4 regions of the Cytobacillus sp. FSL R7-0680 genome follow, and region 1 is predicted to be linked to each of the others. Evidence: riboswitches for the same ligand, from Rfam matches in the RefSeq annotation. Region 1 holds a riboswitch; each other region holds the start of a gene.

What was found. Region 1 has a riboswitch for cobalamin ahead of MKY26_RS06195 (acyl-CoA dehydrogenase family protein). Riboswitches for the same ligand answer to the same signal wherever they lie in the genome.
Region 2: it holds a riboswitch for cobalamin, as region 1 does, so the genes downstream of both, MKY26_RS07930 (ribonucleoside-diphosphate reductase subunit alpha) here and MKY26_RS06195 (acyl-CoA dehydrogenase family protein) in region 1, are expected to answer to the same signal.
Region 3: it holds a riboswitch for cobalamin, as region 1 does, so the genes downstream of both, MKY26_RS19610 (ABC transporter substrate-binding protein) here and MKY26_RS06195 (acyl-CoA dehydrogenase family protein) in region 1, are expected to answer to the same signal.
Region 4: it holds a riboswitch for cobalamin, as region 1 does, so the genes downstream of both, MKY26_RS22425 (hypothetical protein) here and MKY26_RS06195 (acyl-CoA dehydrogenase family protein) in region 1, are expected to answer to the same signal.

The regions. Positions count from the first base shown of each region.
Region 1 covers NZ_JBBPAO010000001.1:1,224,529-1,230,704, forward strand. The annotation lists gene MKY26_RS06185 (CoA-acylating methylmalonate-semialdehyde dehydrogenase) at 1-748, opposite strand, end outside; gene MKY26_RS06190 (NAD(P)-dependent oxidoreductase) at 745-1,656, opposite strand; gene MKY26_RS06195 (acyl-CoA dehydrogenase family protein) at 1,671-3,338, opposite strand; cobalamin riboswitch at 3,540-3,724, opposite strand; gene MKY26_RS06200 (YhgE/Pip domain-containing protein) at 4,007-5,818, opposite strand; gene MKY26_RS06205 (efflux RND transporter permease subunit) at 5,805-6,176, opposite strand, start outside.
Region 2 covers NZ_JBBPAO010000001.1:1,604,549-1,610,724, reverse strand. The annotation lists gene MKY26_RS07935 (heavy metal translocating P-type ATPase) at 1-718, shown strand, start outside; cobalamin riboswitch at 1,251-1,428, shown strand; gene MKY26_RS07930 (ribonucleoside-diphosphate reductase subunit alpha) at 1,593-3,800, shown strand; gene MKY26_RS07925 (ribonucleotide-diphosphate reductase subunit beta) at 3,826-4,866, shown strand; gene MKY26_RS07920 (response regulator transcription factor) at 4,962-5,636, shown strand; gene MKY26_RS07915 (HAMP domain-containing sensor histidine kinase) at 5,633-6,176, shown strand, end outside.
Region 3 covers NZ_JBBPAO010000001.1:3,911,592-3,917,767, reverse strand. The annotation lists gene cobD (threonine-phosphate decarboxylase CobD) at 1-177, opposite strand, end outside; gene cbiB (adenosylcobinamide-phosphate synthase CbiB) at 164-1,117, opposite strand; gene MKY26_RS19620 (heme ABC transporter ATP-binding protein) at 1,107-2,582, opposite strand; gene MKY26_RS19615 (FecCD family ABC transporter permease) at 2,590-3,648, opposite strand; gene MKY26_RS19610 (ABC transporter substrate-binding protein) at 3,614-4,576, opposite strand; cobalamin riboswitch at 4,684-4,863, opposite strand; gene MKY26_RS19605 (hypothetical protein) at 4,917-5,696, opposite strand; gene mgtE (magnesium transporter) at 6,154-6,176, shown strand, end outside.
Region 4 covers NZ_JBBPAO010000002.1:64,002-70,177, forward strand. The annotation lists gene MKY26_RS22405 (MarR family transcriptional regulator) at 1-269, opposite strand, end outside; gene prpB (methylisocitrate lyase) at 352-1,257, opposite strand; gene MKY26_RS22415 (bifunctional 2-methylcitrate dehydratase/aconitate hydratase) at 1,271-2,710, opposite strand; gene mmgD (citrate synthase) at 2,727-3,848, opposite strand; gene MKY26_RS22425 (hypothetical protein) at 3,793-4,068, opposite strand; cobalamin riboswitch at 4,232-4,434, opposite strand; gene MKY26_RS22430 (MarR family winged helix-turn-helix transcriptional regulator) at 4,663-5,106, shown strand; gene MKY26_RS22435 (MFS transporter) at 5,123-6,176, shown strand, end outside.

The DNA of each region.
Region 1 (6,176 bases):
GGACTCTCTTTCCGTGAGCGGTGCCTGTTTGATAAACATGTTTGGCTACCGGCTCTGACCCAACAAAAGAAATTGCACGAATTTCTGGATGATCTAATAAGCGATTAACCACGTCTTTTCCCCCATGTACAAGGTTTAATACACCTTTAGGAAAACCTGCATCATAGAATAACTCAACGAGTCTACCAGCCAAGATCGGCGTTCTTTCTGAAACTTTCAGTATAAATGTATTCCCACAAGCGATTGCCAGAGGAAACATCCATAAAGGAACCATCATTGGAAAGTTAAAAGGGGAAATCCCAGCAACAACACCAAGCGGATAGCGCCAAATTGAGCCATCTATCCCTTCGGCAATACTAGGAAGCGCATCTCCCATCATTAAATTAGGAGTGGAGGTTGCGAGTTCAACGACTTCAATTCCTCTTTGTACCTCACCACGCGCATCCTTTAATGTTTTTCCATTTTCCTCTGTAATAATTTGAGCGAGGTTTTCTTTTTCCTCTTTTAACAAATGAAGATATTGGTAAAGCAGACGCGTTCTATTTGGGACGGGTACCTCAGCCCACTTAGGATAGACCGCAGCAGCAGCTTTGACAGCTAAATCAACATCTCCTTTACCAGAAAGGGGGACGTAAGCAATAATTGTCCCATTCGCCGGATTCGGTACGGCTTCCACTTCCTTACTACTTGAATCAACCCATTCACCATTAATATGGTTTTTCATTGTTGGAATTTCTGTTTTAATCATTCCTTCATCCCCGTTTCTTTGGCATTTTTTGTTTGATCATTTTTCACTTTTTCATAAAGAACAGCCATATCTTGGCTTCCATAACCCTCGTTTTCAGCATGTTTGTATATATTTAATAGTAATTCACTAACTGGCAATTGCAATTCGTGTTCCTTGGCTAAATCAAGCGCAAAACCAAGATCTTTATTTAATAACTGCAAAGTAAAACCGGGTCGATAATCTTCGTTTGCGATAAAACTTTTATAGTTTCTTTCATATATCCGACTTTGGCCGTAGCTCACATTCAACATCTCAAATAATTGCGCTAAATTAATGTTGCTTTTTTCTGCCAGATTTAAGGCTTCGCTTACACCAGCAGTATAAAAACCGATAAGTAAGTTATTGATTAATTTGACTGCAGTTCCGCTTTCAATATGTTCGTTCACATGAAAAATATTCTCTCCAAGAATATTTAACAATGGTTGGGATTGCTCGAAAGCTTGTTTAGGACCACCGACCATAATGGTTAAAGTACGATTTTCAGCACCGATTACACCCCCACTGACAGGAGCAGCAAGAAAATGAATCCTCTTCTTTTTTGCTTCTTCTGCTAATTTTTGATTCAAGCTAGGAGCAACAGTACTTGTATCAATCAGGACAATGCCTTCCCGTCCTTTTGTAATCAATCCTTCCTCACCTAAATAGATTTCTTCCACCGCTTTCATTGAAGGTAAGCTTGTGAAAATAAAATTTACTTGCTTTATGATATTATTGATAGATAATCCAATCACACCTCCCGACCTTAGCAATGCCGCTTCAGCATCTTTGTTAAGGTCGACACCGTACACTTCATTGCCTTCTGATAATAAGCTTTGCGCCATCGGTAAACCCATATTCCCTAAACCAATAAAACCGATTTTCTCACCCATCATTTTAGCTCCCTTCATTTCAGTAATTTTGGTTGATCAATAAGTATTTGTGCTAATTGCCTTTTTTTCAATAACAGATTGCTGTAGAGTGGGATTTGGTAATTTTCAATGTTTGCGAAAGCAACGAATCGTTCTTTTTCATCAAGTATCGCTGCTGAAATCAGGCTAATCGTTTGTTGTTTCAAATATTGAAAGCATTGTTCGCATATAATATCAGTCGCTAAATCTTTCCACTTTTGATTTTGTTTTCGATGTTGCAGTTTTAAAGTCCGCATATAAGTCGCTTCCATTGTATATAATTCTGTGATGATATTAGCTAAAAGACGTGCATACTGCTGTTCTCTATTAATATCAATCCTTGCATTTGAAACCGCTTCCAAAGACAGCGATAACAGTTCTTTTCCTAACTCAATAAATTGGCTGTTTCTATCTCGGTGTAATGGTGTCGGGGTATTGATTGTGATACCTTTAGATGAGTGTTTGTGAAGTAAGTTTTTTGCTATGGTTAAGCGATTGATTTCGTTTGTTCCTTCAAAGATACGACTGATTCGAGCATCCCTATATAGTCGCTCAACATCGTAATCTCTCATATAACCGTATCCACCGTGAATTTGAACGGCCTCATCTGTTACATGCCCAAGCATTTCAGAGCATCGTACTTTGTTTATGGCACATTCCATTGCGAATGCTTTTAAAGAGGTGATTCCTTCATCCGTTGGAGCTTGATCAATCATATCTGCTGTGCGATAAGCGGCACTTTCACTTGCATAAATAGATGTCGCCATTTCAGCTAATTTTTCTTGTATCAACGTAAATTCAACCAGCGCTCTATCAAATTGTTGTCTTTCTTTCGCATAGCTAAGAGAAAAGTTGAAGGCTTGTTTAGCTGTGCCAATATTCGAGAAAGCTAGCTTCAATCTAGCTAGATTTAATATATTCATGGCAACTTGATGACCGTTTCCTTTTTCTCCTAGTATATTAGCGGATGGCACAACGACATCTTCCAATATAAGAGTAGCTGTTGATGATCCATGAATACCCATCTTTTCTTCTTCTGCACCAATCGATAGGCCTGCTGTGTTTTTTTCAACAATAAAAGCAGTCATCCCGTCATTTGTTTGGCAAAACACAACAAACACATTTGCTATGTGAGCATTGGTAATCCATTGTTTTTCCCCATTTATTATCCAACTATCACTCTTGCTGTTGTAAATAGCTCTTGTTTTAGGTGAAAGTGCGTCTGATCCAGCTCCTGCTTCCGTTAAGGCATAAGCACCAATCCAATCCCCAGAGATGAGTTGTGGTAAATACTTTTGTTTTTGTGCTTCTGAACCAAAATAAACATACGGTAATGTGCCAACACCTACATGAATATTATAGGAAACACTAAAAGCCCCACCGTATCCTATCTTTTCAGCAATAAGCCCGGATAATTTTTTACCAAGTGCAAACCCGCCATAATCTTCAGGTACATCAATAGCAAGTAGACCAAGTTCCCCTGATTTTTTAAACAGATTCTTAGCCACTTCATAGTTCTTATTTTCTAATGAATCCATTTGGGGCAACACATCATTCTTAATAAATAATTCTGCCGTTTGTGCAATGAGTTGTTCCTCTTCAAGAAAATCTTCAGGAGAAAAAATATCTCCCTTTTCTTCTAGCGTTTTTTTTAGCTTCGCCATCGTGCACTCCCTTTACATCTTTCTATCTCCTTTGATTGAGCGCTTGCTCAAATCAGTAGTAAGAAGCAAACCTCCTTCAAACAAAAAACAACTCCTATTAAAAGAAGTTGTTAAGTAACGAGTGGACAAACAAATAAACATGTGTAGTGTTATATACATGTTCTTCTATCCGCACTTAACACCCCCTATCCGCGTAGGTAATGATGTTGGCTAAAACAGGCAGGTCTCCTGGCTTATGGTCGTGGCGGATTTGCTCCTTCCCCATTCAATAATGAATAAGTGGTTATGTACAATCCGCTCGCAAATACAGTTGCGGGACAGCACCGGAGTCTAACCGGTTTCCCTTTTAAGCTTGATGAACAAGCACCTGTTTATTTAGCTTATTTAGTTTTCACACTAACAATATATCAATTTTTCGGAAAATTTACAATTTATTTTTTAGAATATGTATTCTCAGCTTAAAACGATGAAAAAGTTAGGCTCTTTATCATTTTTCTTCCAACCACAATATAAGCTAGATTCATTGATTGAATCCACTCCTACAACCCGAGTAGAAAAAGGTCAAATTCTTCATTTTGACCTCGTTTTATGTAACATGAAAGGTTAAATAAATTTACCCCCTAAAAGAGAAACACGCCTCCTAGATTGCAGAGGCGTGTTTTTCAAGTTTACTTAAATAAGTTAAGAAGTTTCTCGAAGAATCCTACTTTATCTTTTGTTTCTTTAACATCTTCTTTGTTATCTTTTATTTTAATCTTATCTGTTTGAATGACAAATTGGACTAGTTCCAACTTATCATTATTTTTATCTGATACAAAAGAAATTGGCTCATAATCAGATTTATCATATTGCGATATCATTTCATCAACTTCTTTTGTCACCTCCTCAGGAATGTCTTTAGTTGCATCATGTAATTGTCCAGTTCCATTATGAAGCGAGCCAGCTCCTTTCGTTAGTTGCTCAGCTCCAGATAGAGAACCGCTAATTCCTTCATGGATGTCATTATTTGATGTACTTAATTCAGAAACACCGCCTGTATAAGCAAGTAACCCTTGGTGGAATTGATTATAGTTAGATACCATTTCTTCAACACCAGATGTCAATTGTTTTAACCCTTCATCAATGTCAATTTGAAGAATAGATTCATCTATATTAGATGATATTGCACGGAGGTTACCTGCTGCTTCTCTCATTGATTGACTAAAGGTTGATAGAGGTTCAACCATGTCTGTAAGGTTATCTTTGGCTAGTAGTAGAACTTCTTGAGCAGCTTTTGTCCCTCTATAGGTTTCTACCAATTGATCAATTACCTCTTTATTCGCATTACTTTCATATAATTTATTTATCTCTTTATCTGAAATTTGGTTATCTGGTATCTGCTCCAGAGCACGGTTGATTTGTGTTTTTACCTCATTATAATTAACAACTACTTGGTCTACATCATTAGCTGCTTGTTCTAAATTATCCGCCACCTCAGGCAGATCGATTGTTACATTCTCGAGTTCCCCAATACCACTCACGCCACTGGCTTGTTTAATCTCATCTTTAATCAAAGATAAAGTATTATTTATTTGTGCTGATCCTTCAGTTAATTGGTCACCAGACTGACTTAATTCATTTAGTCCTTTTTTATATTGTGCAGCCCCACCCTCTAATGACCGTAAGCCTGATGAAAGTTCATTCATTCCTATTTCTAAGTCTCCGACACCATGATGAATGTCACCAATTGCCTCAGTTAATGAGTGAAATTCACTCGTCAATTCTTCAGTATCTGGGCTATCAATGGCAAGTGAAGCAGGTAAAGCAGATATTTGCACACCTTCTGTTTCAAAATGATTTGTTTCTGCCTCAATCGTAAATACTTCTTCCTGCTCAGGCATAACGGTAAAAGTGAGCTGCTTATCTTTGCCGGATTGTGCAACAGTGGCATTCTCAGCTTTTATATCCTTAAATTTTTCAGTGTTCAGCGGTACGCTAATTTGCAGCATATAATTTTCAGAGAATGAAGAACGCTTACCTTCATTCGCTTCTACAGCAATTTCCATTTTTATATCGCCAGATTTACCAGCTAAATTTTCTGGATTAATCTTTTTATTATTAAGGTAATAATTAATTGTAAAACGCCAAGGTAACTTAGAGTTATTTGGTAAGTTTCCTTGATAATAATAATTTTCTTCTTTTGCTTGTAATGTGATCTGATTATTTTCTTTGCTAATTTTTGATGTGTCAGTTAGATTTTTAACTTTTTCGTAATTTCCAAAATCCTCAATCACACCAGGTTCTATCATTTCAAAAGAATTGACAACATATAATTCGGTTAGGTTACCGTCTGCTAGCAAGTTAGCATAAATCACTTCATTTTTGTTTGCTACTTTCCCTTTACTCATTTCATCTTTAACAGGTTGTGATTCTGCATGTATATTCATCACAGGAAAGAAAAATAGAGAAGCAGTGATAAGCATCCATTTAATGATCTTCATTTTTTTCCTCCTTGTTACTAAAGTCCATTTGAAGAGATGTTTTTTGAATCAATTTATCACATAGTAATAATAATCCAGGTAGAAAAAGTATAACGAGTAAAAACGCGAGCAATGCTCCTCTACCTAATAATAATCCTATAGAACCGACGATTGGATTTGAGGAAGTTAGCCATAATATAAATCCGACACTTGATAATATGGACGCTGAAACGATAATGGAAAATAATTTCTCATCAATTGTTTTTCTCATCGCTTGTTTTGGAGATAACTTTCCACGATTATGCTTATAAGTCTCTGTTAATAAAATGGCATAATCGACCGTTGCTGCAAGCTGTACAGTGCTAACGATGAGATAACC
Region 2 (6,176 bases), 380 kb from region 1:
ACCGGGTTATGGTATCTCTGCGAAAGTTACAGGAAAAGATGTACTGATTGGTACAGTTAGATTAATGGTAGAGAATGGGATAGACTCCTCTTGGTTCTCGAAACAAATGAAAGAATTAGAAGGTGAAGGAAAAACAGCTATGCTTGTGGCTATTAACGGTAGAGCAAAAGGCCTCCTTGCTGTAGCTGATACGATAAAAGATTCATCAAACGAAGCGATTCAAAGGCTACATGATATGGGGTTAGAAGTTATTATGATGACTGGAGATAACCAGTTAACCGCACAAGCCATTGCTAAAGAAGTAGGTATATCAAAAGTCATTGCAGAAGTCTTACCAGAAACGAAAGCAGAAGAAGTAAGAAAGCTACAAAGTCAAGGGAAAAAGGTAGCGATGGTAGGAGATGGTATTAACGATGCCCCAGCATTAGCAACTGCCGATATCGGCATGGCTATCGGTACAGGTACAGATATTGCCATGGAAGCAGGAGACATTACACTTATGCGTGGTGATCTAAATAGTATTGCTGATGCAATCATGATGAGTAAAAAAACCATTCGTAATATTAAACAGAATCTTTTTTGGGCGTTTGGCTATAATACAATCGGTATTCCTATTGCAGCTGCAGGTTTCTTAGCACCATGGTTAGCAGGTGCTGCGATGGCGTTTAGCTCTGTGTCCGTTGTATTAAATGCACTTCGTTTGCAACGTGTAAGATAAAAATAACAAGTTCCGTATGAATTTCTAAAAAACATTCTATACAATAAACTGAATGAGAAAAACAAGCTAATTTAAATAGTTAGTTTGTTTTTCTATTTTTATAGAAGACATGAAGAAGATTGGTAAAAAAATTTTGTCCTTTAAGATAAATTATTTTCTTTTAATATGGAATATACCTTTAATTAATTTTTGCCCCACAACTTTAACACCATTGATTTATTTCAACAATTCTATGATTTTTTAATTTATTTACCAAAAAACTATTACTTTTCTGGTTTAAGCATACTCGTTTGAAGGTAAAAAAGTAGAGTTGGTCAGCTTGAACAATTTTTAATGGATTTCAAGACTTTTTTACACAAATAAGAAATGCTATTATTTATTATGGTCTTAAATTTACCGCTAAAAGAACGAAATGTATATTTTAGATTTAGATAAAAGAAATAAATTGTATTCTATGAAATGATGTGATATGATTACTCATACAATCTCAGATACAATATATAGTTATTTTTTTACTTCTTAACAACTACATATAGTAATTGGTTGAAGGAGTCCAAATGGACTTAAAATGGGAATCCGGATAAGCCGGAGCTGTACCCGCAACTGTAAGTGTGACGAAAAGAGGAAACCACTGTTCTTTTGAAAGAATGGGAAGGCTCTTAGTAGATTGATACACAAGCCAGGATACCTGCCTTCTTAATCAAAAGTTTCAATTCTTCGGGGCTTGAGAAGATGAAACGACAGTTGATGAAAAGAGTGTATTGTACACTTGTATTTATACTGTCGTTTGATCCGCTCAAGGTGTAACTGGGGCGGTTTTTTTTATGCCTAAATTTGATAGAAATAGTTTGAAGGAGGAAGGAATTTGAAAACAATGATTGATACGACAGTCAATTTTGAACAATTATATCAACAATTCAACAACTTACCAATTAGTGCGTTAGAAAAGCGTGCAGATCAATTAAATCACTTAGAGTTAGATAGTTTCTACGATCAGTTAATACTAGAATGTCTTTCTTACATAAATGTTAATGAACCTGATTGGACATATGTGGCTGCCCATTTATATTTAAAGAAGATTTATCAACAAGCAGCTGAGAACCGAGGGTACAGTGGTCAGGCTTATGGTGATTTTCATTCTTTAATTCAACAATTAAGTGATATTGATATTTATAGTCCTATTTTATTATCTAGTTATACAAAAGAAGAAATTGATGAATTAGGCAAAGAAATTGTCCCTGAAAGAGATCAGCTCTTTACTTATCTCGGGATCAAAATGCTTACGGATCGTTATGTAGCAAAAGATCGCCAAAAGAGGATTTTTGAATTGCCTCAAGAACGCTGGATGGTTATTGCAATGATTCTTATGCATCAAGAAGAAAAAAATCGGCTGCAATTAGTAAAAGAAGCTTACTGGGCAATGAGTAACTTATTTATGACCGTAGCTACACCAACTTTATCTAATGCAGGTAAGAATTGGGGACAACTATCTAGCTGCTTTATCGAAACAGTTGATGATAGTCTAGATTCAATTTATGACAGTAATACAGACATTGCTGCACTATCTAAAAATGGTGGTGGAATCGGCGTTTATTTAGGTAAGATTCGTAGTAGAGGTAGTATGATTAAAGGGTTCAAAGGCGCTTCATCTGGGGTGCTTCCATGGATGAAACAACTAAATAATACAGCTGTAAGTGTCGATCAACTTGGACAAAGACAAGGGGCAATTAGCGTTTATTTAGACGTTTGGCACAAGGATATCTTCTCTTTCCTTGATGCAAAGTTAAATAATGGTGATGAAAGATTACGTACACATGATTTATTTACCGGTGTATGTCTACCTGATTTATTCATGGAAAAAGTAGAAGAGCGTAGTAACTGGTATTTATTTGACCCACATGAGGTTCGACAAAAAATGGGCTTCTCACTAGAAGATTATTATGATGAAGAAGTTGGTGCAGGTACTTTTAGAATGAAATATCTAGAATGCGTCAATAATGAAGAGCTATCGAAGAAGGAAATTCCTGCTATCGATATTATGAAGTCTATCATGCGTAGTCAATTAGAAACTGGAACACCATTTATGTTCTATCGGGATGAAGTGAACCGTATGAATGCAAACGCACATGCAGGTATGATCTATTGTACAAATCTTTGTACTGAAATCGTTCAAAATCAAAGTGTAACAACAAGAGAAGAAGAGTATACAAAAGATGGTAAAATTGTCATCGAGAAAACACCTGGAGATTTCGTCGTATGTAACCTGTCTTCTATTAACCTTGCCAAAGCAGTGAATGAAGCAGTCATAGAACGATTGATTCCTATTCAAGTAAGAATGCTGGACAATGTAATTGATATTAATAAAATCCCTGTTATCCAAGGGCAGTTAACGAATAAAAAATATCGCGCGATCGGCTTAGGTACTTTCGGCTGGCATCATTTATTAGCTACTAATAAGGTCGTTTGGGAAAGCCCTGAATCATTAGAATTTGCAGACCGACTTTACGAGAAAATTGCTTACTTAACAATTGAAAGTTCTATGAATCTAGCTGAGGAAAAGGGAGCCTACCCCGCATTCAATGGTTCAGATTGGCAAACAGGTGCCTATTTCGAAAAAAGAGATTACCTGAATGCTGATAGCGAACTTGATTGGCAAGGACTAATGGAAAAAGTGAGAGCAAAAGGAATTAGAAACGGCTATTTACAAGCGGTAGCACCAAATGCGTCAACTGCATTAATTGCAGGTAGTACACCGAGTATTGATCCAATCTTCAACAAGCAATACTCAGAGGAGAAAAAAGACTATCGTATTCCTGTAACTGCACCAGACCTAAACGCTCAAACTACGTGGTACTATAAATCTGCTTACCATATCGATCAAAAATGGAGCATTGCTCAAAATGCGAAACGTCAAAAGCATATTGACCAAGCAGTGTCATTTAATCTTTATATTAAAAATACGATTAAAGCAAAAGAATTATTAGATCTTCACGTATCGGCATGGAAAAACAGGCTGAAAACAACGTATTATTTACGTTCTACTTCCACAGATATTGAAGATTGTGAATCATGCTCTAGCTGATTTCACCGAGAGGAGAATGAAATAAATGAACACTTTAAATAAACGTCCCATTATGAATCATGAAGCACCAAACCGTTCAACAGGTATTATTAATGGAGAATGTTCGAACGTTTTAAACTGGGATGATGTAAGATTTTCCTGGGCTTACCCTAAATATAAAAAGATGTTATCTAATTTCTGGACACCATTTGAAATTAATATGTCTCAAGATATTAAGCAATTCCCTGAGTTATCTGAGGACGCACAAGAAGCCTTTTTAAAGATTATCGGTTTACTAGCGTTACTAGATAGCATTCAAACTGACTATGCTGGGAAGACAGCAGATTATTTAACAGATTCTAGTCTTTCAGCGTTAATGATTATTCTTGCACAACAAGAAGTTATTCATAATCACTCGTATTCTTATATTCTTTCTTCGATCGTTTCAAAAAGTAAGCAAGATGAGGTCTTCGATTATTGGCGTACAGAACCAACATTAAGAGAACGAAATGATTTTATTACAAATGGTTATAAAGATTTTGTAAAAGAACCGACGGCGGAAAATATGTTAAAATCAATCGTTTATGATGTAGTATTAGAAGGCTTATTCTTCTATTCCGGTTTCGCTTTCTTCTATTATTTAGCGAGAAATCAAAAAATGGTATCTACATCAACGATGATTAACTATATTAATCGTGATGAACAAATTCACGTTGATTTGTTTGTGAAAATCTTTAAAGAAATCTTAAACGAGCATCCTGAATTAAACACACCAGAATTGCAACAATTTGTAAAAGATACCTTTAGAAAAGCTGCAGATCTCGAAATTGAATGGGCACGTGAGGTAATCGGTGATAAAATGGATGGTATTCTTATTACTGACCTTGAAGCATACATCAAATTTTATGCCAATGTCCGCAGTAATCAATTAGGATTTGAACGACCGTTTGAAGGATTTCGTAAAAATCCACTCCGTTGGATTGTTGCTTATGAAGAGGTAGATCAAGGCAAATCTGATTTCTTCGAACAAAAATCAAGACAATATACAAAAGTGAATCAAGTCGATAATGGATTTGATGAATTATAAGTTTTATAATAAACCTTGCATATCATATGCAAGGTTTATTATTTCTTCTTAATAATTGAAGAAATGATAAGCTTTAAGAAGAAGAGGTGTTTCTTGTGAGAAAAATTTTAATTGTTGATGATGATCAACATGTTCGCTATTTAATGAAGGATAGTTTACAAAAAGAAGGCTATCAAACCACTGAGGCAAAAGATGGACAGGATGCGATGGCAATATTAGAAACGGAAGTAGTCGATCTTGTTATTGCGGATATAATGATGCCGAACATGGATGGCTATCAACTAACAAAAACGATTCGTAGGGATTTTGACCTCCCGATTATCCTGCTTACGGCAAAGGGACAATTAGATGATAAAGCAAAGGGATTTTCAGTCGGTACAGATGATTATGTGGTAAAGCCATTTGAGCCGAAAGAGTTATTATTCCGTGTCAATGCTTTATTACGAAGATATGGTAAGGTAGGAACAACGAGTATCAAGCTCGACCGATTATATATCAATAAAAAAAGCTATGAAATTGAAGTGAGCAATAAAACCTATCTATTACCACTGAAGGAATTTGAGTTATTATATTTTCTGGCCGCTAACCAAAATAGAGTGTACAGTAGACAGCAATTAATTGAACAAATCTGGGGCATTGATTTTTCTGGGGATGAAAGGACCGTTGATGTACATATTAAACGTTTACGTAGCCGCTTATCTAAGTTAGAGGTGGATGTAATAATAAAAACGATTCGTGGTATCGGTTATTCATTGGAGATAGCCAAATGAAAACACTTTACTCAAAAATTGCTCTCACAACCATTTGTATTATGCTTCTAAGCAGTGTCATTTCATTTATTTTGAGCAATGCATATTATCAACAAACATTAAAGCCCAAAAACGATGCCAAAGTGACAGAAATGGCGAAAGCTACTATTACCTTCATGGAGGAGAATCCACAAATCAATAAGGAACTATATCTTACGCATATCAGCTCTTTTGGTTATCAAATATTTGTAACTGATGGTCTTGGAGAGGAATCTTTTTATGGAGCGGAGTATCGCGAACATAATTTAAGTAGTGCTGCTGTTCAACAAGTCTTGAATGGTCGGATTTATCACGGTATTAATCTCTTTCCACATGCTACATTTGTGACCGGTTTTTTTGCTAACGAACTTAAAAATACTGTCGGTGTACCATTTACTTATCAAGGAAGGGAGTATGCTCTTTTTCTCAGACCTGACATTTCCCTTTTATTTAGCGAAATGCACATTATGTTTGCTTGGTTATTGATTGGTATCCTCTTATTAAGTATTTTATTCGTGTTCA
Region 3 (6,176 bases), 2.7 Mb from region 1:
AAACGGATCGGGGTATTCGTATAATGATGAAAGTAAGCTTGACCATTGCCTTTTTACAGCTTGTGGAGGCCCTAATGGGTTAATATTCGCGCTAAAGTCAATTGTCTTTGCGGGCATATCTAACTTTAATACTTCGTATAAATATTGTGGATTCGCACCATGCTTAGGCCATTGCAATCAAAACACCCCCTAGCCATAAGATAAAGAGATACAGTGGAATGGTCTTAGTAATAATAGTATTCGCCTCTACAATATGATTCCTTGATAATGGCATATTAGCTTCCCCCATCGTGGCACGATAAGAAACATGCCCTTCATATGTATTTTTACCACCTAATTGAACTCCTAATAAATAAGCCACAGCTGCTTCTCCCCAGCCACTATTGGGGCTTGGATGTTTTTTCGCATCGCTCATCACTAATCGGAAGCTCTCTTTCTTTCGAATAAATCTCGGCTTATTCACGAGAAGCATACAAAATGCTGTCAGTCTACTCGGTACCCAGTTCACCACATCATCAAGCTTTGCAGACGCCCAGCCAAAATCAATGTATTTCTCATTTTGATAACCGACCATTGAGTCACAAGTGTTAATAGCGCGATAAACTAATGCAAATGGTGCACCACCAATTAATGCAAAGAACAACGGGGCAGTAATCCCATCACTTGTATTTTCTGCTACTGTTTCAACTGTTCCCCTAACAATCTCCGCTTCATCTAGCTCTTCTGTATCCCTACCAACAATATATGAAAGCTTTTGCCTTGCTTCACTTATTTGTTCCTTCTTTAAAGGCTCGTACACTTCTATTGCCGCTTCCTTTAAACTCTTTTGGGCGATGGTAGTTGCGATTAACACCGCCTCAAATAATATTCCAACGATAGGGTGGACAGCATAAGCAATCACCACAATACTTATCGATATAACTAATACAATCAATAAGACTGTTGTTATCATAGCTACACCTTTCCATTTTCTATGCTCCCCTATATTCCATTTATTCCTTAAAAATCCTATTAAAGAACCCATCCACTTTACAGGATGCGGCCATTGCGGTGGGTCACCTATGAATCGGTCAATGACCACTGCTACTGTTAATGCGATTAAATGTTCAATCATCATCTGTTTCCTTTTTTCTTTTACGACTCTTGTGAATCGCTTTTTGTGTACATTCGTAAATACCTTTTCCAATTATTTTTCCTAGGGGTGTAACTGTTCCAGCGAAATCTATTTTCTCTCCACTTTGTGTTGCAGCAACTAATATACTATCCGTAGATGTGCCCGTGGCAACTGTCCCCGTTTCTTTGTCTCTTACTTCTAAATCCATTAATACTTTTGCTTTCGCTTCAGTTGCCGTCATCATTGCTTGAATAAATGCCTCTTCAGAAAGATGACCATTGACAAATATCCAACTATTTATAGTGCCTGGGGTTACTACCTCTCTATGTTTGCTTGCCATCGAAGCATCGACAGCGTTTCCTACACCTGCTGTGACCACGATCAACACAGAGAACAGATCCATTTCGTAAAATTCGTAGATCACATCATCCGTATATACCGCTGTCATCATACCAACCGTTTCCGAAGGCTCAAACCCTTTTTCTATAAGAAAATCTACCATCTCCTCATAAAAATCATCACAGTTATAACTTTTATCAACATGGCGATTAACAAATGTTTGATACCAGCCAATACCAGAACCAACAACTCCTGATGACATTACCCTTAGAGGTTGGGCAGACTGAAGTGTAATATATTCTTCATTCACCATTAATATAGCAGGTGTAATAATCTCTTCATTATGCCATTTCTCCTCAGGTATTAGGACTACTTGAGGTGCTGGTACTTTCGGGTGGCCGTGCTTCTTCACTTCAGTCTCATAAACTTCTATAATACGTGCTTCTTGCAATACTTCATTAGGTTTATCATTGCAGACTATTTTTCCATCATTTAATAAAACGATTTGATCACAATATAAACCGGCTAAATTTAAATCATGAAAAATGGATATGACCGTTAAACCCTTTTTCTCAGTCCATTCTTTTAACATATCTAGCAATTCTTTTTGATAGGATAAGTCTAAATGATTGGTTGGCTCATCAAGTAATAATATTTCTGGTTCTTGTGCGAGACTTTGTGCCAAAAACACACGTTGTCTCTCTCCACCTGATAGCTCAGTAATATTTTTATGTGCAAAATGCTGTACGCCTGTTTGTTTCATCGATCGTTGAACCACTTCTTCATCATCTTCAGACCATGTTTGGAACCAGCCACTTTGATGAGCATAGCGGCCAAGTGATACAATTTCCTTTACTGTATAAGAAAAACTATGTTCGGCATGTTGAGGTAGGACAGCAACGATTTTCGCTATTTCCTTCGTGTTATAATTTTGTACTGGTTGATCTTTTAAATAAACTTCACCAGATGTGACCGGTATAAGACCACTTAGCATCTTTAAAACTGTCGACTTGCCGCTCCCATTCGGTCCAAGTATGCCGAATAACTGTCCTTTCTCTACTTCAAAGGAAACATCATGAATGACCTGCTTGCCTCCATAACCACCGTTAATTTTTCGTAAGCTATACATCATCACATTATCCTCTGCCTTCCGCTCTTCTTTTAATTAGAATGATAGCAAAAACTGGTGCACCAATTAACGCAGTAATGACACCAATAGGTAACTCAGTAGGTGAAATGACTGTTCTTGCAAATAAATCAGCAAGTATTAAAAACCCCGCACCTGTCATCATCGATAAAGGGAGCAAGTGTCTATGGTCTGGTCCCCATAGCAATCTGGTCAGATGCGGAATGACTAAGCCGACAAATCCGATTGTACCTGACACTGCTACAGCGGCACCAGTTAAAATCGATCCGGCAATTAAGACCATCATCTTACGTTTCTGTACATTCACCCCGATATGACGAGCTCTTTCTTCGCCGAATGACATCGCATTTAATTCCTTGCTATTGGCAATGAGCATCGCAGAACCAATGATAAAGAAAGGAAGGATGATTTGAACATAGTCCCAACCTCTCATCGATACGCTTCCTAACAACCACCCAATAATCTGTCTCAGTTCATCCCCGGTTAAAGCAATCATTAAGGAAATAAATGCACCTAGAAAAGAACTGAAGATAATACCGGTTAAAATGATTGTCTCTACTCTCATGCCACGATCAATTTGTCGCGCAAAGAAAAGGACAACAATTATCGTTAGAAAAGCTGTTGTAATACTAAATAACGGTAAAGTAAAGGTGCCAACAAACGGAATGGATAAACCGAGAAAGATCGTTAATACAGCACCAACAGAAGCTCCTGAAGACACCCCCAATGTATAAGGGTCTGCTAAAGGGTTCCTTAATAAACCTTGAAAGGCAGCACCTGCTATTGCAAGTGATGCCCCGACGAAGCCCGCCAATACTACTCTAGGCAAGCGAATATTCATAACAATATTACTATGCATTGGATTAACATCATTTCTTATCGGTAAACGTAAGATTTCCGCTCCAATGATATTGAATATATCTAACGGTAGCACTGAAACAGTCCCTATAGAAATCCCCATCATCATTGCTACACATAAGAAAACGAACGCACAGAGATAAGCAACACCTCTATTATTTAAATACTTCTGGGTAAATCGCTTTTGCAAGCTCCTCTACTCCTTCTACAAGTCTAGGACCTGTACGAGTTACCTTATCAGAGTGCACATCATAGACTTGCTTCTCTTTAACGGCTGTTACATCTTGCCAACCTTCTCGACTTAAAAGGGTTTCTACCGCATTTTCCGTATAATACCCGTATGTAGTGATAATCACATCAGGATTTTTTTCGATGACAGCTTCCTCGTCAATTTGTGGCCAACCTTCTTCTTCAATTACATTTTCCGCTTGGATCAAATTGAGCATATCATCAATAAATGTTTTTTGACCGGCAGTATATAAAGAAGGAGCTGCAGAGATTTCTACAAAGACAGATTTTTTCTCTTCAACAGACTTTGCTTTTTCTTCAATTTCTGCCAAACGGGTTTTCATTTCCTCAACTGTTTGATTTGCTTCTTCTGTTGCTCCTGTTGCTTTACCAATCATTTCTATGGAATCATATACTTCTTCAAAATTCTGTGCATCATTGACAATAAGAACAGGAATACCAGCATCTCTTAATTGATCTAAGCCTTCAGTACTATTATGCGCTCCTGAATTATGTGCTAATACAACATCTGGATTTAAAGCAATAATTGCTTCTACATTAAATTCTTGTCCACCGATTTTTTCAATATCAGCTACTTCTTCTGGATAATTATCAAAATCAGATACACCGACTACCTTCTCACCTAACCCTAATTCGAAAGCGATTTCAGTATTACTCGGGATTAATGAAACAATCGCTTCTGGTTCTTCTTCAATCACCACTTCTTGATCCGCAGCATCCGTTAATGTTACAGGAAAAGCGCTAGTTTCAGTACTCTCTTCAACCTTCTCTTCTCCATCTTTTTTCGGTTCAGCTGTGTCATTCCCACATCCAACAAGAATACCTGCTGATAGTAGAATCGAGACTAAAAATAAATACCATTTCTTCATGATTGACCCTCCTTAAAATATAAAACATCCCCATTAGTAGGAGATGTTTGGAAGGAATAATCACGACAAAGAAGCCTTACCAAACACCCCCTATCCTCGTAGGTTACAGTGTTTATGGAAGATAGGCAGGTTTCCTGGCTTATGGTTTATAATCAAAGGCTCCTCCTATACAACATATATAGCAGTTTTCTTTGTTTATTAACCAGTTACAGTGGCGGGACCGCATTGGTTTTACACCAATTTCCCCTATTAAGTCAAAAATTGACACCTATTTCCTTAAATCTACAATTTTCTGTCGATTTTATTATACCTTATCATATTTTGTGGTGCATTATTATTTTTATGAATCAGTTACTTGCCATTCTTTCAGTTTTTTATCAAAAACCAATCTCACGTCTGGAGTGGCTTCCTTCCTCATTGCTTCGAACTCATCATACATATCATCCATATTAGCGAAATCTCCAACTGTCCAGAGCGGTATATTAATTTTTGTACGTGTCTGCTCACTCTGTTCAAAAGAAATTACCAGGCCTTCCTTCATTAAATTTCTTAATGCCCTTAACGCGCCTTCTGGAACTTGCGGATATGTTTTTTTCTTTTTTAGGCCTAATAAAGATTTTTCTACTTTTAAATGCTCCATCTTCATAGCAGCAACGTCGCCAAGCATTTTGTAAAAGTCCTGCCAGTCTCGGTAATAGACCTTATTTAACCAACCGTCATCATGCGCTAAATAACAATAACGATTGCTTAAATGGTTATAGAAAGGTTTCTTTAAATGCTCCTTTACATGACTAAGATATAGGAGCTCAGCAATTGCTTGAGCAGGCAATTCATTTAACGATTCTTCCTCCTCGAAATCTATCCAGCAAAAATCACCATAACTATAAACATCTTCGTTTATTAGTGCTGGCAGGTCTTCATGAGCCACCCAATCAAACATGGTATGTACATTCAGTTCCCCATTATCATACTGATGCTTCACTAATAGAAGATGCCCTGTCCTGTTCTGTAATGATTGCATAAACTCAGAAAATTCAATTCCATAAGAAATAACGGACTGGTCCTTTTCGTTTAATAAGATATAGATGAGATCTCGAACACTATGATTTTTCTTTCGCAATTTAGAAACCTCCGAACTGAAAATAGAAAGACGAAGAGCAAATTAAATTGTACCACCTTTGTTATTACCCTCATACCACACAACTATTTCGTTTTACTGCAATAATTTATACTAACTACATGTAAATCATAAACAACCGATACAATGCGTCATTTCATCCATTTCATTTTAGCAAAGATAAGGAAATACGATTATTAAAAAAACATTACAAAATAACTATTTCAATTCCTGAGTTTTGTTCATACCCTAAAAAAACCTTTTTATATCAAACCAATGATAACAATCCACTTCTAACACATACTATGAAAATAACTAATGGATTAGCATACAATCTTAACTTTTAAATCATACATTACTTTAAGAAATCATGATTTTCCCAGTAAAAGAATGGTAAGATAAGCATATAATCTCCGTTTACAATTTAAGGTATATCCTCGGTTGAAAGGACTTGACCTTTATGATTCAGACGATGACAGAAAA
Region 4 (6,176 bases), on a different contig from region 1:
ATTCGACGGTCATTATGTGCTCTACTTTTAGTTACAAAACCAAGTACCTTTAATTTATCACTCATATTCGTTGCAGCTGCTGGGGACATATAGAAATCTGTAGAGATATCCGTGATTTTCATTTCACCACGCTTTTTCAACTTCATCATAAGCCAAATAAGGTTATCATTGAGCGTTTCTTGTTTATGCAATAACACATTAATAAAGTATTTATTACTGGCCATTTCCCCAATTAGGTGCTGTATAATTATTTCATTCCTTGCGTTCATTTTTTCATTTCTCCTAATCTTTTATGAAGTAAAATAATTAAGGAAGGTTGACGCTCGGCTGTATAACCGAACGCCTATACAATTATTCTTCTGTCAATATAGTTTTTGCTAATGTATCATCTAATTCTTCAAAATCATCATAGCTGATTGTTTGATATAGTTCTTTTCTTGTTTGCATATTAGCAAGTGCATCTTTTTGTGACCCTGTTTCTTTAATGATATTAAAAACGTTTTCATATGCCTTCGCTGCCACTCTTAATGAAGTAACAGGGTAGATAACCATTTGAAAGCCCATTTGTGAAAATTCATCCGCTGAGTAGTAAGGTGTCTGACCAAATTCAGTCATATTTGCTAGTAAAGGAATTGAAATCGCTTGTGAAAATAGACTAAACTCTTCTTCCGTTTTTAATGCTTCTGGGAAAATAGCGTCCGCTCCAGCTTCTGCATATGCTTTCGCTCGTTCAATCGCTTCATCAAGTCCTTCCACCGCTCGTGCGTCTGTTCTTGCTATTATCATTAGATGAGGGGCAACTTCTTTAATTACTCTAATTTTTTGTATCATTTCTTCTGATGTTACAAGCTGTTTTCCATTTAAATGGCCACATTTTTTCGGTAACTTTTGATCCTCTATCTGCACAGCAGCCACTCCAGCTTCTTGCATTTCTACAGCTGTTCTTGCCGCATTTAATATCCCACCGAACCCTGTATCAATATCAACAAGTAATGGCAAATTAGTTGCTCGAATAATTTCTTTCGCCCTTTCTGCCATCTCAGTAGATGTAACCATACCTAAGTCTGGCAGTCCTTTACTTGCCGTATATGCAGCGCCTGATAAGTACAGAGCATGAAAGCCTGCTTGTTTTGCCATTAAGCCTGCCATTGCATCATGCGCCCCAGGTATTTGCAATATATTCTTATCTAGCATTTTTGAACGAAATTGCTCAGCTAAATCTTGTTGAGTCACAGGTTTATGAACAATCCATGCCATCTTGCATCCCCTCCTAGATTAAGAATAAATTCATAAATTCATTTACTGCCATCTCTTTTAACGTTTCTTGATCGGAAATAGCTCCAGCAATGCTTTTTTGTGCCTTGTTTGAAAAATGAGTTTTAATATTATACTCGAATTTCTGCAATACTTTTGGAATCGCTTCGTCACGGCGGAATCGATGACCTAATGGATATTCACATTCAATCTTCTCAGAAGAAGTTCCATCCTTATAATGGATTTGAACTGCATTAGCGATTGAGCGCTTGTTCGGATCTAAATAATCCTTCGAGTATTGCAGATCTTCCACTACCTCCATCTTCTCTCGTAAGGTGTCTACTCGGGGGTCGCTAGCTACATCATCCTCATAATCCTCAGCGCGAATATTTCCTTTTAATAAACCAATAGCTGTAATGTACTGAATACAGTGATCGCGGTCAGCTGGATTATGTAATGGACCTGTTTTATCGATAATCCTAATCGCTGATTCATGTGTGGTAATCGTAATTCGATCGATATCGTTTAAATCACCCACATCGCCATTTTGATGAAGTGAAACGGCACACTCCGCTGCAGTTTGCGCGTGAAATTCTGCCGGATAAGAAACTTTGAATAACACATTTTCCATTACATAAGCACTTAACTCTCTTTGTAGGGTAAGTTTTTGCCCTTTAAACAGAACGTCTTCAAATCCCCAGTTAGGTGCAGATAAGACACTGTTATAGCCCATTTCACCTTTCACAGCCATCATAGCTAACTGAACACCCCTACTTGTCGCATCTCCAGCAGCCCATGATTTTCTTGAACCCGTATTTGGCGCATGACGATATGTCCTTAATGCAGAATTATCCACCCATGCAAGTGATAATGCATGAATCACCTCTTCTTTTGTTGCACCAAGCATCTTTGCCGTAACAGCAGTTGTTGCCACTTTAACAAACAGTACATGATCTAAACCCACGCGATTTAAACTATTATCTAGCGCTAATATTCCTTGAATTTCATGAGCCTTGATCATCATTTCCAGGACTTCAATCATTTTAACTGGCTCTTTACCAACTGAAAGACGTTGCCTACTTAAATAATCTGCAACTGCCAAAATACCACCAAGGTTGTCAGAAGGATGCCCCCATTCAGCAGCTAACCATGTATCATTGTAATCCAGCCAGCGAATCATACAGCCAATATTAAATGCACCTCTAATGGGGTCTAATTCAAATGATGTACCAGGGACTCTTGTTCCATTAGGTACAACCGTTCCTGGCACAACAGGACCAAGTAGTTTTGTACATTCAGGATAATCAAGCGCTAATATTCCACAACCAATTGTATCGAGCAAGATATAATGTGCCGTGCGATAAGCCTCTTCACTTGTTATTTCATAATCCAATACATAATCAGCAATTTCCGTTAAAATAACATCGGTTTCAACCTTTTCATTCGTTTTCAGCATTTACTCGTACTCCTCCTCAATTTGGTAAAGTATGACGTGCACCTGAATAAATGACCCGCGGTCTAAATAAGCGGTTGTTTTCATGCTGTTCAATGACATGGGCACATAAACCAACCGTTCTTGCACTAAAGAAAATCGGTGTGTAAAGTGGGATAGGAATTCCTAACATGCCATAAACCGGTGCGGCATAATAATCTAAATTAGGGTATAGCCCTTTCTCAACTTCCATGATTCTTTCTCCTGCTTCACATTTTCGAAGCAACGAATCATCTCCATTTTGTATGGATAACTCCTGTAGAGCTTCCTTCATCATTAATGCTCTTGGGTCCATTTTTTTCATATAAACTCTATGACCAAAGCCCATAATCTTTTCTTTTTTAAATAGTTTTTTATAGAAGAGACCTTCCACGCCAGCGACACTTTCCGCTTCATTCAACATGTACATAACCGCTTCATTTGCACCGCCATGCAAGCTACCTTTTAAACTTGCAACTGCGCCCGTTAACGCTCCAAATAGATCGGATTGCGTGGAAGCAATTACTCTTGCTGCAAATGTTGAGTTTGGCATTTCATGTTCACTATATAAAAGTAATGATTGGTCAAATACTCTTTCTTCTAAATCGGAAGGTACTCTACCAGTTAACATATAGAAAAAGTTGGCACTATATGATAGGGATTTATCCGGTTCAATTCTCTCCAGACCTTGTAATATACGATAACTGTTAGCTACAATTGTCGGAACTCCGCCAAGTAGACGATAAGCTCTTTCTTTATTTGCTTGCTTCGACCTATCATCTAAGGTCGAATCATATCCAGCCAAGCTTGAGATGCCAGTGCGGAGCCCATCCATTGGATGTGTTCCTTTTGGTAAATGAGTAAAAACCTCCATTACGGCCGTTGGTATTTCATAATAGGACTTTAACGTATTAGCTAATGAATTTTTTTCCTCGTCTGTTGGTAATTGATCTTCTAGAAGTAAATGGATAATATCTAAATAGCTTTTCGTTTTTGAAAGTTGAATTAAGTCATAACCTTTTATGACAATCTCTCCATGAACAGTATCTAAAAATGAGATGCTGGTCTCAGAAGCTATGATTCCCTCTAACCCTGGTATATACTTCTCCTCCATGCTCACAATCATTTTCCTCCCATCCAATTACATCGTGCCTGACAATGCTGTAAGCCCTTTCAGCATTCCTTAAATATATTTGGATCTTCTCTTCTTCTACAGAGAGTGTTCGGATGTCTTCTTTATACTGATCTAATACTCTTTTTAAACTATAACTCTCAGCAGAATAGCTGTTCATCATGATCGTTGATTTCATTATGTTCACATAATAAGGAACGGTTCCAAACAAAGCTTTTTCCTCCGTTCTTGCTCACCTTTTTACCATATCAATCCATTAAAAAAACAACTTCTAGAAAGAAGTTGTTAAGTTCAAACGAATACTAAAATAAACATGCGACCTTGGCATGTATTCATTACCCGTACTTAACACCTCCTATATCCACGTAGGAATTGATGTTTACACTAAACAGGCAGGTCTCCTGGCTTATGGTCAACATGATACGAAACCTTCCCATCTCCAATTTTAGGAAACAGTGGTATCTTTCATATCACTCGCAAATACAGTTGCGGGACAGCGACGGAATCCAACCGTACTTCCCTTTTAAGTAAATAGACAAGCGAGCATTCTATTTACACCTATTTTTGAAAATATTCAATTGTTCTATTTAAATATATCAATATTTTAGAAAATTGACAATTATTTTCTTAATCGCACTACTTTTCACTTTAAAATTAACACTTTTTATTATAACAATTTAAATGTCGCCTACAAACATATCTTAAAAGAAATACAATTTTAACATAACATTTACCATTTTACAGAAAAAAATCTATCGCCCATAGACAGACAAGACGGCTTTTTGTTATAGTATATTAGTTACCATTGATAACTATTTTAAATGAGGTGAATATTATTATTGCTAGCCAAAGGTTCTTTCATCACTTTATGATGCTTTATCGCCCTTTTGAGAATAGACTGAACAGCTTATTAACGAAACATCAATTACAACGGGCACAGTGGACAATCCTTTATTATCTCTACCATTTTGGTCCAACAACTTTAGTAGAGATTGCTGCATATCAAGGTGTCGAAAAGCCAACAGTTACGAGGACCATAAATCAGCTTGAGGAATATGGATATGTAGAAAAAATCCCAAGCATGGATAAACGTGAAAAGAAAATGAAAATAACGAACGAAGGTGAACGCATATACAAAAAAATCCGCATTCCGATTGATCAGTTCGAAATGGAAATATTAGAGGGAATCACACCTGAGGAACAAGAAGAATGTATTCGTATTTTTGATAGTATTAAAAGCAATTTGTAAGGAGGAAGAAAAGAATATGAGTTCAACAAAAGAAAAATTATGGACCAAGGACTTTATCACCGTTTCTTCCGTAAACTTTTTTCTAACATTAGTGTTTTATTTATTAATGGTTACGATTGCGGTGTATGCCGTTGAAGCACATCATGCGACCGCCAGCCAAGCTGGCTTAGTTACTGGCATATTTATTATAGGAACATTGGTAGGAAGATTGTTTATCGGTAAATATATTGATCGTATTGGACGGAAGAAGACTTTAATCATTGGCTTACTATTATTTAGTTTATCAACAAGTCTTTATTTTATTGAAATTGATGTCAATTTCTTACTTATTACCCGCTTTATCCACGGTTTAACATTAGGGATGGCAAGTACAGCAAGTGGTACAATTGTCGCTTCAGTTATACCGCAAACAAGGAAAGGTGAAGGAATCGGCTATTTTAGTATGAGTAATACTTTAGCGACAGCAATAGGACCTTTTATCGGTATGTTAATGAGTCAATACACAACTTTTCATACGATTTTCATTTTTTGTTTGATTCTTGGTATTATTGGCCTACTTATCGGGTTAACTGTGAATGTGAAAGAGTTAACTGAAGATCAAAAAGCTCAATTTCAATCATCTGGTTTTCAATTATCTAGCTTTATTGAACCAAAGGCACTTCCAATTGCACTCGTCACATTAACAGTCGCATTTTGTTATTCAAGCGTCTTGTCTTTTATTAACTTTTATGCAATTGAAAAGGACTTAGTAAATGCTGCTAGCTTTTTCTTCTTTGTCTATGCCATCGCTGTCTTACTATCCCGTCCTTTCACTGGTAAATTAATGGACAGCAAAGGGGCAAATTACGTGATGTATCCAGCGTTCATTTTATTTGGAGTAGGTCTATTCTTACTTAGTAATTCATCAAATGGTGTTATGTTATTAGTGGCGGGGGCTTTGATTGGCTTAGGCTTTGGTAATATGCAGTCTTGTACACAAGCGATTGCGGTCAAATTAACGCCACCCCATCGCATGGGGCTAGCTACTTCCACCTTCTTTATCTTTCTCGATGGTGGTTTAGGTTTTGGAC